2 regions of the Devosia sp. BK genome follow, and region 1 is predicted to be linked to the other one. Evidence: riboswitches for the same ligand, from Rfam matches in the RefSeq annotation. Region 1 holds a riboswitch; the other holds the start of a gene.
What was found. Region 1 has a riboswitch for thiamine pyrophosphate ahead of DevBK_RS00490 (YkoF family thiamine/hydroxymethylpyrimidine-binding protein). Riboswitches for the same ligand answer to the same signal wherever they lie in the genome.

Region 1 (9,170 bases):
ATTAGGTTTCCATAGCCTGAGCCGGCCGCCCTCGAAGTTGCGACAGCCTTTTGCAACGTCAAAGCACGATCAAAATCACCCTTGGAGTTCGTAGGGACAGTCCGCAACGCGCCCGGTCGTTTAGACTGCCAATCCGATGTCCTCCAAACAGTTGGTCTGCTGAAATCGAGACAGTGGCAAATGGGGTTGATCGCCAACTCCGCGACGGTTCAGAACTCCTCGATTCCACCGCGAAGCAGTCGAAGCAATTCTGCATTCGAACCAATCTCTATGCACGTTGCGCTACCCTGCCCGCTCTCGAGCGCCAGCCTATCTTCTGGTCCAAATACTTCATCGTATCGAAGGGTCCAGCGGAGAAGTTGGATCCGAATGCCATCCCGACGAAGCACGCGAGATAGCCGGAGCCACACCGGTGGCACCATTCGAATAATAGCGTCAGCGCGTTGAACCCGATCTATATAGGTTCGGCTGTTGCCACCCTCGATGATCCACTTTTCTTGCGCCGTCAGCTGGCGTACGCGTGCATCGATATCGTCTGGAGCTCGCAGGTTTCCAAGCGAATCCCACACCTCGTCATCAACGGCATGGACGGGTAGTTCATAACGACGACCAAGACGTCGAGCGAGCCAGGTCTTGCCTGATCCAGGGCCGCCGATAATCATGATCCTGCGTATAGCCATCGCTCTGACTTAGCACGCGGCGTCATCACTCGCATGTCCGGTCCACGCAAAACCAAATCCAGTGGGAATGGCCGAAACGGGGTCGCAACGTGCCACTGCATCTGTGGCAACGGGCGTTATCGGACATTTCCCCGATTGCCCTACTCCGCCACCAAGCGGCTTCCCCCCAAGAATGAGAGGTCGCACGAGACAATTTTTTCATCGAGACAGGCTCGCCGCATGAGCGTCGTTGTAGGGCTGACATTCGTAAAGATTGCAAACGGTCCCACTCGCCGCCCAGAAATGCCGCTTGGCGCCGCGGGGCACCGTGAGCATCCGACTGACTGGCTCTCAGCCTCCTCTAGCTTGCCCCCTCTACTCGGTGAAAACCTTTTTGCGTTGATGCGGACAGCGGGTAGAGCCATCAGGATCAGCGCGAGAGCGCCCTGATGAATATCACCCGTTTCTGCGACCCCGTTCACCGGGGCCCGAACCAGGCAGCCGACATCAGTTCGCCAGCCTCTTCACCTTACCTCTGACGTAAGAAGGCTTGCGTTCTGCGACCAGCAGCGCATAAGGTGCCCATATCCACAGGGGTGCTCCGTAGGTCGGGGCTGAGATGAGGGCGGGAAGCCTTCGGACCCTATAGCTGATCTGGGTAATACCAGCGGAGCGAGGCGGGCCATGTTTTCGGGCGCACAGATATCCCTATACCCAATGACCGACGATTTCGTCGGCGTCATCATCAGTGCTTTGGGCGCGCTCGATCCCTATCGCGACCAGTTGCGCATTGAAACCGACGACATTTCCACCCTGCTCGTCGGTCCGCCCGAAGTGCTGTTCCCGGCCATGCGCGATCTCTTCAGCGCCACCGCCCGGACCGGCAAACATTGCGTGCTCTCGGCCACCATTTCGCGCGGCTGCCCCGGCGAGCCCGACGATCCCATCTGCAATTCGACCCAATTCGACGACACCGCCGCGCCCTTGGCCGAACGGCAGGCCGCGGCGCTGACTGCGGTACAAAATGCCCCCCACATCGGCGTGTTCTCTGTGGTCCAGTTCTCGCTTTACGTCCTGGGCCAAGGCAACCATATGGACGAAATCTATGGCTGCATCGACTTCCTCAAGCACTCGGGCACCTTCGAGAAGTCCAAGCATTTCGCCACCAAGCTCAGTGGCGATACCGGCGCGCTCTTTGCCACCATCGAGCAGGCCTTCTGCCGCTTCGGCCCGCCGCAAGGCCACGTCACCATCGATCTGACGGTTTCAGCCAACAGCCCCAGCGCGCGCTGAACCCAAGGGCCATTCATGTCCATTACCGCCCCGTCGCGACAATTCGCGCGCTTTATCCGCCATGCCGGCCCGGCCATTGCCTCAGTCTCCGCGCTGATCCTGGCCTGGGAGACCTATGTGCAACTTTGGGGCATTTCGCCTACCGCCCTGCCAGCGCCCACGCGCATCATCGTCCAGGGTTACGAGCAGCGCGAAGCCCTCACCGGCCATACGATCGCAACGCTTCAGGCGACCACATTCGGCTTTGCGTCCTCCCTCATCGTCGCCCTTCTCTTTTCAATCCTGATCGACTTTTTTCGGCAGCTGCGCCGGGCGCTGTTTCCCCTATTCATCATCACGCAGACCCTGCCGCTGGTCGCCATCGCGCCACTGATTGTGCTGTGGTTCGGCTTTGGTCTCACACCCAAAATCGTGCTGGTCGCGCTCGTCACCTTCTTCCCCATGCTTGTCGCCCTAACCCAGGGTTATGAAGCCACCGACCGCAATATCTCAGCCCTGCTCGCCTCAATGGGTGCCTCCCGCTGGCGCATTTTCGTTATGGCCCGCCTGCCCTCGGCACTGCCTTATTTCTTTGCGGGCCTGCGCATTTCCATCACCTATGCCGTGGTGGGCGCCATCTTTGCCGAATATGCCGGCGCAGCCCGGGGCCTTGGCATCTATATCCTCAATGCCAAGAACAATTTCCGCCCCGATCTCGTCCTCGCGGCAGTCTTTGTCAGCGCCACGCTCACGCTGCTGCTTTTTGGCGCCACCGTACTCTTGCAGCGCGCCGCCATGCCGTGGGCCCGGCTGACGGAGGCCCGTCCATGAGCCGGCCACGTCTCGACCTCAAAAACTTGCGCAAAGGCTTCGGGCCCACCGACGTTCTCGCCGATATCAATCTCAGCGTTCAGCCCGGCGAATTTGTCTCGATCCTCGGCCCTTCCGGGGCCGGCAAATCCACCATCCTGCAATTGCTGACCGGCGCCATCGCGCCCGATGGCGGCCAGATGCTGCTCGATGGCCAACCGCTCACGCCAGCGCAGCATCGCTTCGCCTTCATGCCGCAAGGCGATGCGCTCATGCCCTGGCGTCGCATCATCGACAACACCACGCTTGGTCTTGAAGTCCAGGGTCTCGGCCGCCAGGCCGCCCGTGCCAGGGTTATCCCGCTCTTTGCAGAATTCGGCCTTGCCGGGTTCGAAAACCATTATCCCGCCCAGCTATCCGGCGGCATGCGCCAACGCGCCGCCTTGCTGCGCACAGTCGTCCAGCAACGCCCAATGCTGCTGCTCGATGAGCCCTTCGGCGCTCTAGATGCCCTCACCCGCGCCCAGATGCAGCGCTGGCTCGCCGACATGTGGACCCGACATCGCTGGACTGTGCTGCTGATCACCCATGATGTGCGCGAGGCCGTGCTGCTCTCGGACCGCATCTATGTGCTGTCGGCCCGCCCGGCCTGCGTCGCCCACCATTTTCAAGTGCCCCTTGATCACCCACGCCACAGCGTCGGGTCACCCGAGCTTGCGGCCCTCGAAGCTCGAATTTTGCAGACCCTGCTCAATCCGGAGGACTAATTCATGCCCATTTCCCGTTTGATGATAGCGCTCGGCCTCGCCGTCAGTCTGGTCGCAACCCCGGCCCTTGCCCAGGGCACACCCGTCTCCATTGCGCTCGACTGGACGCCCAATACCAATCACATCGGCCTTTATGTTGCCAAGGCCAAGGGCTTTTACGAGGAGGCTGGGCTCGCCGTCGAGATCCTGCCCTATACCGATACATCTGCTGGTACGCTGGTCGCCAATCAGGTCGCCGATTTCGGTATTCTGGGCTCTATCGGCCTTTTCACGCAGCGCACCGCCGGGGCCGATCTGGTGGCAACCTATGCCCTGGTCCAGACCGAAACCGGCCGCCTCGTCTTCAATGCCGCCCAGCAGGACATCCAGTCTCCCAGAGATCTCGATGGCAAAATCTATGGCGGCTTCGGCAGCGCATGGGAGAGCGCCCTGATCGACACGATCATCCGTCATGATGGCGGTAAGGGCGAGTTCGAGACCGTCACCCTTGGCACCTCCGCCTATGAAGCGCTTGCCAATGGTGCCGTCGATTTCACCCTCGAAGTCTACACCTGGGAAGGCATTAAAGCCGAGCGCGACGGCCCCGCCCAGCGTTCCTTCCGCTACGCCGATTTCGGCGTGCCCGACCAGCACACCAATTTCATTAGCACCAGCAATGCCTACCTTGCCCGCAACGCGGACACCGCCAAAGCGTTCATCACGGCCAGCCAGCGCGGCTATGACTATGCCATCGCCCATCCCGACGAGGCTACTGACATTCTCGTCGCAGCCAATGCCGATATGTTGCTCGACCGGGACTTTGTCCGGGCCTCGCTGGAGGCCTTGATCGATGGGCACTATATCCGGAGTGAAAATGGCGCGATCGGCACCATCGATCCTGCCAAAATGGAAGCTATTGGCACATTTCTCTTCGATGCCGGCATTCTCAAGGATGGCAATGGCGCTCCGGTAACTGCCAAGCCCGATTTCACCGCCTATTACGCCAACGATTATCTCGACGCTGCACCATGAGCAGAGGCCGGCGCATGGGCCTCAATGCCGTCATCTTCGGCATCGGTAGTCATGAGGCCGGCTGGCGCATGCCCGAAAGCAATGCCCTGGCCTCGACGGATCTCAACTATTGGATCGACATTGCCCGGCGCGCCGAAGACGGTGGCTTCGACGCCTTGTTTCTGGGCGATGTGCTGGCGCTCCAGCACAGTGCGGACCGGCATCTCTGCGATGCCATGGACCCGCTGATTATCCTCTCGTCACTTGCGTCAGTGACCAGCCGCATCGGCCTCATCGGCACCGCCTCGACCAGCTTCGACCACCCATTCCATCTCGCCCGGCGCTTTGCCTCCCTCGATCACATCAGCAAAGGACGCGCGGGCTGGAACATCGTCACCTCCTCCAACCCGCTCGAAGCCCATAATTTCGGGCTCGATGCCATGCCCGATCACGCCGCGCGCTACGCTCGCGCCGCCGATGTCACCCAGGCTGTCATTGCCCTGTGGGATTCCTGGCAGGCCGACGCCCGAATTGCCGAGAAACAATCGGGCCGCTACCTCGATCTCGCCAAGGTGCAGCCTATCGATCATAAAGGTCCCTTTGTCCGCAGCCGTGGTCCGCTTAATGTGCCGCGCTCCCCGCAGGGTCGCCCCATCCTTGCACAGGCTGGCGCCTCCGAAGCCGGGCGAGACTTTGCCGCCCGCTATGCCGACATGGTTTTCACCGTACAGTCCGACCTTGGCGATGCGCAGGCCTTCTATCGTGACATGAAGGCGCGAGCCGTCCAGCATGGCCGAGCCCCCGAAAGCCTTCTTATCTATCCCGGCATTGTGCCCATCGCCGCTCCCACCCTGGGTGAGGCTGAAGACCGCCTTGCGCAGATGAACAGCTTCATGGTCATCGAACACGTCCTCGCCAAGCTTTCCGAATTCCTTGGCACCGATCTTTCCCATGCGGATCTCGACGCACCCTTGCCCGACACCGTTCGCGCTCATGCTGCGCCAACTCAATCGAGCCAGAGCCGTGTCGCTGTGTTGGTCAACATCGCCTGCCGCGGCAGCATGACCTTGCGCCAATTGTTGATGCGCATGGCAAGTGGACGGGGGCACCTGCTCGCAGTCGGCACCGGCTCGGACATTGCGACGACGATGCAGTTGTGGTTCGACAATGAAGCGGCCGACGGTTTCAACGTCATGGCCCCAATTATGCCCGCTGACCTGCAGAGCTTTATCGATCTGGTAGTCCCGCAACTCCTCGAGCGCGCCGTGTTTGCAACAGACGAACAAGCGACCCTGCGGGCCCGTCTACGGCTGCCGTAGGGTAGAGCACTGCTGGAAAAGTCGCTCCATTCTTTAGCACTGACCGGCGCCTTTCGGTCGCTCGACGGAGCTTTACGCGTTCCTGGAAAGGGAGATCACGCGATGGCGCGGTGCGTAGCGGCAGGAGCCCTAACGGCTAATGATCATCGGCTATGGCCCGCGGCCGTGCTGACGGCATGGCGACCCTAGTCGCACGAGACTGAGTCGCGATCAACCATCGTACCTGCCAACGGCCCACGAGCGGCGGCAGGTACACTAGCGGTCGGGAATCGCGACATTTTGCCCGGCAACCATATGCGATGCCTGGGGCGTTCCTCTCCGGTAGCAAACGGAGTTTCTGAATGAAAAAAGCAAATTTCGCCTTGGTTCCTGCCGTCGCTCTGCTCGTTGCAGCACCGGCATTGGCGCAAGCACCGACCCAGTGGGTCGAGCTGGAAGACACTGCGCAGGTAGCTGCATTCAATAGCACGGTCGATCAGATCGAAGACTGGGATCTCTACGACGCAGCAGGGATCAAAATCGGTGAAGTCGAAGCCGTCCTCGGTACCGATGCGACCACCGCGACAGCTCTGGTTGTCGATTTCGAAGAGGCCGCTGGTTACGTTGACGGCGACGTGATCGTTCCAATCGACCAATTTACGTGGGAAGCCAATCGTCTGTCCCTTGCGATCGAACCCACCGCCGCCCAGCAGCTCGAGCTCTGGAACGACTAACACTCAACGCTACAACGCAGAAAAACCCGCGCTACGGCGCGGGTTTTTGATTGGGTCTTACGCTTAGAACGCGTTGGAGCACGCAAAAAGCGTCGACATTTATTCTTCCAATTCTTGTCACTCAAATCTTCGCCGCACGTTGACCAGAAAATGGGAGACTCTGAGTGAAAGACCGTCAGCACAGCGTATTCGAGTTACAAACAATTCTTGATGAGACGGTTAAGGACGTAAAGGACCATGCTGAACGGATCTATATAGACGCAAAAAAGGTGGCAGACGAGCACCACAAACCGGCGCCCCGCAAAGCGGACTTTGCGAAATTTGGTCTGTCTGTGTTTACCCGCGAAGGCGATCTTATAAAGGCCGGCGATGCATCTAATGCATTTCCGATCCAGTCTATTTCCAAAGTATTCGCGCTTGAAGTGGCGCTGCAAAGACACGGTGACAAGCTCTGGAAGAGAGTCGGCCGAGAGCCATCTGGAGACGCGTTCAATTCCATTATTGATCTCGAGCGCTTCAAAGGAGTGCCGCGAAACCCTTTCATCAATGCTGGCGCGCTCGTCGTGATCGACTCGCTTCTCGATGCAAAAGGGGAAGATGCGAATGGCTCGGTGATGAACTTCGTCAAACAGCAAATGGACGACGAAATCGTCACTGTCGACGCGGACGTACTGGAAAGCGATCAGGCTAGGGGTGATCTCAACCGATCATTGCTGTTCATGGCCAAGCACCACGACAATCTGCGCCATGCGGTCGATGACGTTATGAACGCCTATGTGCATCAATGCGCTATTTCCCTCGATTGCATTGGGCTCGCTAAAGCGGGGCGGTTTCTTATGCAGGAGGGTCCAGACGAACGATCGGACCGAGGTTTGCAAGCATCCCGACGCGCCCGGCGCATCCTCTCCATAATGATGACATGTGGTATGTACAACGGGTCCGGAGACTTCGCTTTTCGGGTTGGCCTGCCGGCAAAATCAGGTGTTGGCGGCGGCATCCTGGCTGTCGTGCCGCACATCGCATCCATAGCGGCATGGTCTCCTGCGCTGGACCCGTTTGGGAATAGTTGGCTTGGTGTTCTGGGGCTGGAGTACCTAACGAACCGTACGGATTGGTCCGTGTTCGGAAATATCCTGAGCAAACCCTAGTGGTTAGTTGACCGTCCATATATCTGCGCTGGTTGGATTGGGCCGAGGTTTCATGGTGTTGCGTGAGACACGAAAACCCATCCTAATAATTGGCTATGGCAACATTACCTGCCTGCACCGTCGCCAGGAACGACGAAACGCAGAGCGTTGGTCCCGGTGCGGCCAATCGAAATGCGTGAAACATCACCTCAAATCCTGCGCCCGACAGGGTCGGCAGTAATGTACTCGTCCCGGAGAGTGCGACGAATTTCCAGTGACCTAGCGAGGGCTCGCGCTGGGCTCTTGTAGGGGTGTCCGGGTCCGCTCCCGTCTCTGATCTTCTATGCAACGCGTGACATGTGACGGAACTTAACGCGAAAGGCGCGGTTCATGCAGGCAACCTTAGTGGCTGCTTGGCCATAAAAGCCAAATCTTTTCATAGTTTTGACCCACGCCACTCGTGGCGGGAACGGCGGAGCATAATTTGTTCAGCGAGGGCTTGCGCACGTCCATTGTGGTGATCAGCGACCGCGTCGAAAACAGTCATCGGCCTGGTGAAAAGCCTTTTGACGCCGCGCCGAGGAAGCTTTTGGTTAGCGAACCCGCTCCCTCCGTCGTAGGCAGTTACCTTGAGCGCCTACCGCTAACTGCCATTCGCAGCGGTCTCGTCGAATTCGCCGAAATCTGGCACCACAGCATCGGACACGGCTCCTTCCACGAGGACAGCCCGCACCTCGCGCGCCGGATCTTTCCCCTCAGTGACGACACTGCGCCCTTCCATTCCGAGACCATGCTCGACTTCATCCGCATGCATGGCGCACCGCGCATTCTCTGCATATGGGGTCTAGGGGTCAGCGAAGCGCTGCTCGACGCGTGCCGCGACAGCATCATCATCTATAATTCGATCGACGCCCCTGCCCTGCGCGTACCACCCGAGATCAGCCGCCATTTCGACATTGTGCTGACAGGTGCCGAGTGGCAATCCGATCTCGTCCATGAACGTCATCCCGATTTGATCACCGCGATCATGCCGATCGGCCCGGAATTCGCCTCCCCCGAAACGTTCTTCCCGACCGGCGACCCGAAACAATACGACATTATCTATGTTGCTGCGGCGCAGGCCTATAAACGCCACGACGTGCTGTTTGATGCGATGGCCCGCGCGCCGCGCCGGCTCACCGCGCTCTGCGTCATGGGCTATGGCGAGGACGCGGCAGCGCTTCGCCAGCGCGCGCATGACCTCGACATCACCGTCGATTTCATCGACCCACCCGGCGTGCCCTATGCCGAGGTCAATCGGTTGATGAACGCGGCGCGTGTCGGCGTCGTGTGTGGTGTCGAGGATGGCGCTCCTGCCATCATCACCGAATACATGCTCGCGGGCCTTCCCGTCGTGGCCAATGCCGACCTCGCCTGCGGCCTCCAGTATATCCTGCCGGAAACCGGCATCGCCGCCCCGGCAGATAGCTTCGAGCAGGCCATCATTGCCGCGATTGATCATCCCGAGCGGTTC
Region 2 (9,170 bases), on a different contig from region 1:
AAGACAGCGAGGCGGACGCGCTTTTCAAGGAAGTGTTCGCCGCCTGGGCACAGTAATCAAAAGGCCGCTGGGTGAAACCAGCGGCCTTTTTTTTAGGCCTCGCGAAGACTACCATTCTCTAGTCGATAACGCCGCTGCGCCAGCGCAGTGATGTCATCCTCGTGATGGCTGACGAGGATGGTGTGCCATCCCTCGCTTTTTGTTAGTTCTCCAACCAATGCCCGAATGCCGTGCCGCGTGTCGTCGTCGAGCGCGGAAAACGGCTCGTCGAGGAGAAGAGCCGGCCGGTCGCGTAGCAGCGTTCGCGCCAGAGCTATACGTTGCTTCTGGCCGCCGGAGAGGGTGGCTGCCGTCTGATCGGCAAGGCTTTCAAGCCCCATGCGCTTCAGCACGGCGTCCACGCGCTCGCGCGTTTCCGTCTTGCCGACATTGCGTGCTAGGCCCAAAGCGACATTCTCACGCGCTGAAAGATGTTCGAAGAGATTGTCGGACTGCAGCAGCAGTGAGATGGGGCGCGTCTCCGGCGAGAGCGGCAGAAGATTTTGTCCGTCGAGATCGAGGCTCCCACCTTTTGGGTTCAAGAAACCAGCCAGAAGATCGAACAGCGTCGATTTGCCCGAGCCGCTGGCGCCTGAGATCGCAGTCACGGCGCCAGCTTCAGCCGCAAAGCTGAAATCATAGGTTTGCGTGTCAGCGCCATAGGCGAAGGCGAGGTGGTCAGCGCGAAGCATGGGCTAGTCTTTCGAAAAGGCGGGGCAGAGCCACGAAGGCGATAATGGTGCCGACGAGCAGGATTGCAGCGATGGCCGCAGCATCATTGTTGCGATAGGCGCCAAGCGCGCGGAACATCATCAGCGGCAGCGTTTGAAAATCCTGCGTGCCGAACAGCGCGATGACGCCGAGATCGCCGAGCGAGAAGCAGAAGGCCAGCGCCAGCATCAGGCCGATATCCTTGCCCAGCAGCGGATATTCCACCAGCCGGAACTGCTGCCAGCCGGAAAGGCCCAGAGACCGGATGAGCTTTCCGCGTGACCGCGCGACCGCATCGAGTGGCGGGCCGAGCGTCGCGACGGCGAAGGGCAGGGCAAGGAGGCTGTTGGCGATGATGACGACAACCGGCGCGGCTTGCGCCGGCGCTACGCCGAGATTGCGCACGATCAGGAAAAAGCCGAGCGAGAGCACGACGGCCGGAACAGCGAGATAGGCAAAACTCGGCGTGCCCAGCAGCGTTCGCGCGGCGCGTGACCCGCTAGCAGCGCGGCCCAAGGTCAGCGCCAGAGCCAGAACCAGCGTCAGGGCCGCGGAGGCGCTGCCGATCACGAGGCTCGTGCTCAGCGCCCACCAGAATGTCGCTTGGGCCAACACACGGAGGAGGCCGAAGCCGAGCCCGTCAATCAGCACGGAGACAAGCGGCAGGGCGAAGCCAACGGTGGCGAGAGCCAATATCAGCCCCTGCAGGACGCGCGCGCCAAAACCATCGCGCCAAGTTGGCGGCAGCGAGCGGCCTTGGACGCTGACGACGGGCGTCGTGCTTGATGCGAGGAGGATGACGAGCGCGCAGACCCCGATCTGGGTCAGGGCCAGTCGCACGGCGCCGACAAGATCGAAATCGAGCCGCACCGCCGAATAGATGGCCACCTCTAGCGTTTGGTTTGCTGGTCCGCCGCCGAGCAGCAGCACGATCGGGAAGCTCGTAAAGGCGAGGAGAAAGATGATGGCGCCGAGGCCTGGCAGGCTGGTGCGCATGGCGGGCCAATCGATCAGCCGAAACCGTTGTCTCGCTGATAGGGCCAGCGATTGCCCGACCTTGAGCTTGCTTTGCGGAATGGCATCGAGTCGTGCGAGAAGAATGCGCGCGGCAAAGGCGCCGTCGAGAATGACATGAGCCAACAGAATGCCTGAAAGCCCAAAGGCCGGATTGCCGATCGAAAAGCCGAATAGCGTTTCGCTCGCTTGGTTGATCCAGCCATTGCGGCCCCAGATGGAAAGTAGACCAAACGCGACGACCATGCCGGGCGTAACGATGGCGGCGGCAAAGAGCCCGACCACCAGGTCGCGCCCCAGAAAGCGCAAGCGATTGAGCGCCCAGGCGAGGGCCGTGCCGACGGAGAGCGACAGGATGGTGGTAAAACCCGCCTGGATGGCGGTCATCCGCAGGAGGTGCGGAATATCGACGCGCGAGGAGCCGCTGGCGTCGGTGGCGGCGGAGAAGATGGCCCAGAGCACGGAGGCGATGAGGCCGGCAATGGCAAGGGCGAGGGCTTCGGAGATGGCGATGCGGGTGGGGCGGTGGGGGAGGGTCAGCATGAGTGGCCACACGCACTGAACGGCACCCTCCCCCTTGCGGGGAGGGTTGGGGAGGGGGGAGTGAGCCACAATAGCGTTGTGGCTGCCGACACCCCCTCCCAACCTCCCTCGTCAAGGGGGATGTGCCATATCGAGTTTGTGCAGAGCATTTATTATTGCACCGCTGCCAGCATCTCGTCGATCCACTCGGACGAATGCGCCAGGATATCCTCGTCGCTCAACCGCAAGGTCTTTTCAGGCTGCGGCAAGCTGGCAAAGGCTGGGTTCAGATCAGCTCCAAGATCGACCACCGGGAACATCCAATTGGTCGTCGGGATGATCTTCTGACCCTCCGGCGAAGCGAACCATTCAAGGAACTGCTTGGCGAGCTCCTGATGCTTGGAGGATTTCAAAATCCCGGCGACTTCGATCTGCGGATAATGCCCTTCCTCGAACAGCGCCGCTTTGATCGTGTCGTCGTTTTCTTCGATGATGTGGTAGGCGGGCGAGGTCGTATAGGAGAGCGCCATGTCGGCCTCGCCATCGAGGAAGAGCGAATAGCTCTCGCTCCATTCGCGCGTTACGGTCAGGATATGGGGTTTCAGACCGGCCCAGATTTCCGGCGCGCGGTCGCCATAGGCGGCCTTGATCCAGAGGACGAGCCCAAGGCCCGGCGTTGCCGAACGCGGGTCCTGGATGGCGATCTTGAAATCGTCCGGCATGGCGATGAGCTCTTCAAAGCTCTTGGGCGGGGTCGCGGTCCGGTCGGTGTCATACATGAAGGCGAAATGCGAATAGTCGAACGGCACGAATTGCGCATCCGTCCAGGCTTCCGGCAGGTCGAGCTTGTCGAGCGTCAGGCCATGATCGGCAAAAAGCCCGGTGGCGCGGGCTTCGCCGGCAATGGCGGTGTCGAGCCCGACAATGAGGTCGGCCTCGGTCGTGGCGCCTTCAAGCTGCACGCGGCGGAGGGTGCCGATGGAGGAGTCGGCGGCGACCCAATTGAGCTTGCAGCCGCAGACGGGTTCGAAGGCTGCGGAAAGCTGCAGGCCGGGACCCCATTCGGCCGCAAAGCCGTCATAGGTGTAGATGGTGAGCGTGGGTACATCCTGCGCATGGGCAGAAACGGCAGACAATCCAAAAAGGACCGCAAGCGCGAGGCAAGTGGATTTGACCATTGGGTCATCCCTTCAACGGTTGCGGCCATGGGAGAAGGGATAAGTCAATGGAGAGGACGCGAAGAGACGCCCTTGCCATCTCGAACTTCCTCCGCCAGCATGACCTGGTTCAGGTTCTATGGGTAACTCTCAGCTCCGGACATGATCCGGAACACCCCAGCGAGACGGCTCGGACCATATTGAGAGAATTGTGACAGTGCAAGTGACTTCAGGAAGCGGCGCAGGCGCAGTGCCGCTGGTCTTTCAACGGCCTATGGCCATTGTCGGGGGCGGTGCCGTCGATATCGCGCTTTTGCAGGATCTGGCCGCGCGCGGCATTGCGCTGGTCGGTGCCGATGGCGGCGGCGACGCGATTGGCGCGGCGGGCCTGACGCCCGATGCGATCATCGGCGATCTCGATTCTCTATCCGATCGAGCCGGGTGGGAGCAGCGCACGCGCGTCATCCATATCCCCGAGCAGATCACCACCGATTTCCAAAAGGCGCTCTATTCGACCAGTGCCCCGGTGACCCTTGCCCTTGGGATGACCGGTAAACGCCTCGACCATACGCTCGCCGCGCTCAGCGCGGTCCTCCAATATGCGCAGATGCGCAAATTACTGCTGGTCGATGAAACCGATGTCGCGCTCGCAGTGACCGGCTGCATCGCTTTCGACGCGGCGCAGAAAGAACGTGTGTCGATCCACCCGCTGGTGCAGATCCAGTTCCGCCGATCGACCGGGCTTTATTACCCCATGGATGGCCTCATGCTCGAGCCGGGAGGCCTCATCGGCACATCGAACGAAGGCACAGGTGGAGAGGTGGTGGTCGAGCCTGAGGACGACACGCCGTGGCTCCTTATTCTCGGCAAGGAGCGCCTTTGGGATCTGATCGAAGAGGCGCGCAAGAGTGCGTAGGCGCAGCGTGCTTGCAGGTCTCGCCGCCACTCCGCTTCTGACAGGCGGAGGATTTGCCATGAGCAGTTTTACGCAAGCGATCGCGGCTTCGCTGCCGCCCGGCATGGAACTACCAGAAGCCTTCGTCACCACGATCGACTGGCTCGACGCCAACAATTTTGTCCGCGATGGCAGCATGGCCTTTGTCAAACCGGCCGATGCCCAACTCACCAGTGAAACCGGCTTCAAGCCGGTCGATCCTGGCCATGTCGATGCCTGGCTTGGTACGGATGACAAAGCCTACACCGAGCGCCTTGCGCCCATTATCCCGACCGGCGGCGAAGGCTCCTACGCTGCGCTGTGGCGTCGTGACGATGGCGGTCTCTCCATCGTCCACATGGGCTCAGGGTCCGGGTCCGTGCTGATGGCAACGCTAACCGAGAATCCCGTCGATATGCTGCGGCTTATGGCAATCGGCTATGGCGAACTGTGCTGGCCGGAATATTTTGGCATTACCCCGGAAGAAGAGCATGCCAATCTCGTGGCCGCCGTCGGCGCGGAAAACGTGCCGCCCTACAGCCCGCCAGCCGAGTTCCGGCAATTCGTCAGCAAGACATTTGCCGTCACCATCCCGCGTACGGCGTCGGAAATTCTTGGGCCTCTCGAAAATGCTCCGGCGGACGATCCGTTCACGCTCTGGCTGGCGTCCATTCCTGAAAACTAAAAAGGCGGGCACTTGGCCCGCCTTCGTCATCTCATGATGTCGTCGATCAGTGCGGACGAGCCGCTTCCTTGACCGCTTCCTGAACCTTTTCAAAGGCGCGGACTTCGATCTGGCGGATGCGCTCGCGGCTGACGTCATATTGCTGCGCCAGCTCTTCGAGCGTCGACGGATTGTCCTGCAGGCGGCGAGCCTGGAAGATGGCGCGCTCGCGTTCGTTGAGCACGTCCATAGCCTGGGTAAGAAGGCCCATGCGCTCGTCGAACTCCTGCGTTTCGCCGAGGCTCGTTTCCTGGTCCGGCGTGTCGTCGACGAGCCAATCCTGCCATTCCGACGAGCCTTCGTCAGCCCGCATGGGCGAGTTCAGCGAGGCATCACCCGAAAGGCGAGCGTTCATCGACACGACATCGGCTTCGGTCACCTTGAGCGTCGTCGCGATCTGCTTGATCTGGTCGGGATGAAGGCTGCCCTCTTCCAAAGCCGCGATCTGGCCCTTCACCTTACGCAGGTTGAAGAACAGACGCTTCTGAGCGGCAGTCGTGCCGATTTTGACGAGGCTCCACGAGCGCAGGACATATTCCTGAATCGCGGCGCGGATCCACCACATGGCATAGGTCGCAAGGCGGAAGCCTTTTTCAGGCTCGAAGCGCTTGACCGCATGCATGAGGCCGACATTGCCTTCCGAAATGACTTCGGAAATCGGCAGGCCATAACCGCGATAGCCCATGGCAATCTTGGCGACCAGACGCAGATGGCTGGTGATCAGCTTCTGCGCCGCGCCGGGATCGGCATGTTCCTTGTAGCGCTTGGCAAGCATGTATTCTTCATCGGGTTCCAGCATGGGAAACCGGCGTATTTCCTGAAGGTAACGGCTAAGTCCGCCCTCAGACGAGAGGACAGGCAGATTCGTTTGGGCCATTGTGCACCCCCTTTCGTGATTCCCCCGCATGGCGCGGGCGGAAAATCTCCTCTTGTCCTTGCGGCACAAGACGAGACGCACCGCCATATATAGGCGGCAGTTTGGCGAATTTAAGAGGCAAAAGACGTCCGAACGTTACAATTCGGATAAGGTTCCTGCCAGCATTCGAACTGCCTGATAGGTATACGCCTCAGGTCCCCAGGCAGTTCGATCACCCTTGGGTGAGCGACGCCGCCAACCGCGCGATATTATCGGGCGAATGCCTTGTCGAATGGCTCAAGCGCATCTTCGAGTGCCTGCAGATCATCGGGCAAATCGGCCTCGAAGGTCATCTCTTCGCCGGTGACGGGATGCTCGAAACCGAGTTCGGCAGCGTGCAGCGCCTGCCGGCCCAAAGCCCGGACGGCATCGGCCAATTCTTCGGGCAGGCGATTGAGCTTTGTCGCAAAACCAGACGCGTATACCTGGTCGGCGACCAGTGGATGGCCAATATGAGCCATGTGCACGCGGATCTGGTGCGTGCGTCCGGTTTCGAGCTGGCACTGGATGCGAGTGATATCCCAGCGCTCGTCGCCATAGCGCGCCTCGACCGCATAATGGGTGATTGCCTCGCGTCCATCCTTGCGTACCGCCTGTTTCAAGCGATTGCCGGGGTCGCGGCCGAGGGGCGCATCGACCGTACCGAGCGCGCTTTGCGTCGTGCCCCAGGCAAAGGCAGTATAGGCGCGATGGAGGGGACCGGTGCGACCGTGATCAGCAAACTGGGCCGAAAGGTGCTTATGCGCCCGATCGGTCTTCGCCGCGACCATGACGCCTGACGTGTCGCGGTCGAGCCGATGGACGATGCCCGGCCGCTTTACGCCACCGATGCCTTTGAGGCTTTCGCCGCAATGGTAGATCAGCGCATTGACCAAGGTGCCATTGGGCGAGCCGGGTGCGGGGTGAACCACCATGCCGACGGGCTTGTTGATCACGATGAGTTCGTCATCCTCGTAAAGGATGTCGAGCGGGATATTTTCCGCCACCGGTTCAGGATCTTCCGGGGGTGGGGCAAGAAGGACGATTGTCTCGCCCGCCTTCAGCCGGTATTTGGGTTCGCTGACGGTCTTGCCGTCGATCGTGACAGCGCCTTCAAGGATCAGGTCCTTGATCCGGCTACGGCTCAGGACATCGTGTTCCTTGGCGAGAACGGCATCGAGCCGTCCGCCGGCCACTGTTTCATCGACGACAAGCTCGATCGGCTCGCCCTCGAATTCGGAAATGGTTTCGTCTGCCATGAGTGATCCTGACAAGTCCGGCAATACGCCCTTTCCTGACGAGAGGGAGCTCACGCCGGAGGCTAATGCCGCTATTGGAAAAGCACGCCGCTCGGCGGGTTTCGCCATGGGCATCATGTTGCTCGGCTTTATGGCGGTTGGCTTTGCGATTGTCTATCGCGTCATGCGCGATGCCCCGCCGCCCACGATCGCCGAAACCGTCAGCGTCCCTGCCGGCGCCGAAGTGCTCTCGGCACTCAGTGTCGATGGCACGATCCAGGTGACCTATCAGGCCGGCGGCGCGGTAATGCTCTCAGTCTTTGACGCGAGCACCGGTGAACTGCGGCAGACGACAGCGATTTCGGCGGAGTAGGGCCATGGGCTTTCGCCCCTAGCGCCCCTGAATTTCCCGCAGGGCCTGCAGGCGGTCCGACACCGACCCACGACGCGGACCTTCGCTCGGCGGGGGCTCGAGCGTGCCCATGGATTCACCATCGTCGGCAAAGCGCTGGACGCGGTCAAAGAGGCTTTCTTCGACCTCGTCCTGTAGCGGCGCGTCATTGTCGACCGCATAGACGAGCTTGCTGACGCTAGCTGCGATATCGTTGAGCCGCTCGCGCAGATGGGCCTCTTCCATCCGCTCGGTGTCCCAATCGGCCAGAATGAAGGATTCCACATTAGCGACCTTCTTGCGCAGCTTTTCGACCTCGTCTTCGAGGTTGAGCTTGTCGGCTAGAAGCTGCTCGGCGCGGCCATTGCTTTGTGCAACCGCCTCGCTGCTTTCGGCGAGCAGGGCGTTGAGGCGGTTTTCGGCGCTGGCAATCCGCGCCTCTGCTGCCGTCAACGCCTCGGCGCTTTCTTCCTGATCGGCGTCGCGGCGGGCGAGGGCATTGCGCATGGCGGCAATCGCGGCAGTCGATTCCGTCGAGCGGCGATCGGAATTTTCGAGGCGTTCGATGAGGCTGCGGGCCTGATCTTCCAGGAAAGCCGCGCGCTTGCGCTCGACGGCCAGCGCCGTCATCAGGCGCTCCATGTCTTCTTCATAATCGCCGAGAAGACCGATCTCCTGCGCCATGGTCGAAGCAGGGAGGCCACCACGCAGATTGCTGCGCAGATTTTCGATTTCGCCCTGCCGCGCTTCGGCATCGCGTTCGCGCATGCGCAACCGCTGGGCAAGGTCGGTGCCTTCCTTTTCGAGCTCGAGAATGCGCGCCCGCAGTTCTTCCTGCCGCGCTTCGAGTTCGGTGACGACGGAGAGGTGCTTGTCGCGTTCGGCCTTGAGCGCGCCGAGATCGGTGCGCTTCTGATTGACGTCGCTGAGCTGTTCGGCAAGGCGCTTGCGCAGAGCCTCGACATTCATTTCGAGCCGACGGGTCGAGAGCGCGAATTCGGCGCGCAACTGGTCCTTGTCGGCGCGGAATTCTGAAAGGGTAATCGGGGTCGCTGCCTCGATGCGGCGCTTGGTGAGGCGCACGGCGCGCTTCCACACCGCGGGCATGATGATGAGCGCGATCAACCCCGCAGCTAAGAGGCCCAGCGCAAAATACATCATGTTTTCGATCAGCATCGCGCATACTCCGGCTGCACCGGCAGACCCAACGGATTAATAAGCCGGACCGGTCTAGCCTGACCATCTTTGCCGAAGATTAACCCTAACGGCTTTGGGGCTCACCGTCACGAAAAAGCCGGGGAAAGTGCCCCGGCTTGCCTACACGTTTTATCGCTTGAACCGATCAGAAGGGGTTCCAGGTAGGCTCGTTGGTGAAGTTGAGATAGCCGACATTGATCCCGAGACGCGCGCCGACGCCCGAGCGGATGGGCACCACGACGACATTGCCGCGCTTCGTCACTGTCATGCCGAAGCCGCCGAGCACATAGGCCGAGCCATCAACACCGGGGTAGCGGCCAAGGATTTCCTGGATGGCGTTGAGATTAT

Region 2: linked by a shared signal. The riboswitch ahead of thiB (thiamine ABC transporter substrate binding subunit) and the one ahead of DevBK_RS00490 (YkoF family thiamine/hydroxymethylpyrimidine-binding protein) in region 1 are both predicted to bind thiamine pyrophosphate.

What each region holds. Positions count from the first base shown of each region.
Region 1 is NZ_JAIMBX010000001.1:108,902-118,071, reverse strand. Features, by position in the region: TPP riboswitch at 1,242-1,353, shown strand; gene DevBK_RS00490 (YkoF family thiamine/hydroxymethylpyrimidine-binding protein) at 1,344-1,952, shown strand; gene DevBK_RS00485 (ABC transporter permease) at 1,968-2,762, shown strand; gene DevBK_RS00480 (ABC transporter ATP-binding protein) at 2,759-3,508, shown strand; gene DevBK_RS00475 (ABC transporter substrate-binding protein) at 3,512-4,519, shown strand; gene DevBK_RS00470 (LLM class flavin-dependent oxidoreductase) at 4,516-5,817, shown strand; gene DevBK_RS00465 (PRC-barrel domain-containing protein) at 6,159-6,530, shown strand; gene glsA (glutaminase A) at 6,695-7,678, shown strand; gene DevBK_RS00455 (glycosyltransferase family 4 protein) at 8,142-9,170, shown strand, end outside.
Region 2 is NZ_JAIMBX010000003.1:367,683-376,852, forward strand. Features, by position in the region: gene DevBK_RS17350 (hypothetical protein) at 1-56, shown strand, start outside; gene DevBK_RS17355 (ATP-binding cassette domain-containing protein) at 93-731, opposite strand; gene DevBK_RS17360 (hypothetical protein) at 718-2,307, opposite strand; gene thiB (thiamine ABC transporter substrate binding subunit) at 2,460-3,464, opposite strand; TPP riboswitch at 3,532-3,633, opposite strand; gene DevBK_RS17370 (thiamine diphosphokinase) at 3,667-4,359, shown strand; gene DevBK_RS17375 (hypothetical protein) at 4,418-5,062, shown strand; gene rpoH (RNA polymerase sigma factor RpoH) at 5,109-5,978, opposite strand; gene DevBK_RS17385 (RluA family pseudouridine synthase) at 6,227-7,255, opposite strand; gene DevBK_RS17390 (DUF6476 family protein) at 7,254-7,607, shown strand; gene DevBK_RS17395 (hypothetical protein) at 7,626-8,801, opposite strand; gene DevBK_RS17400 (DUF1134 domain-containing protein) at 8,968-9,170, opposite strand, start outside.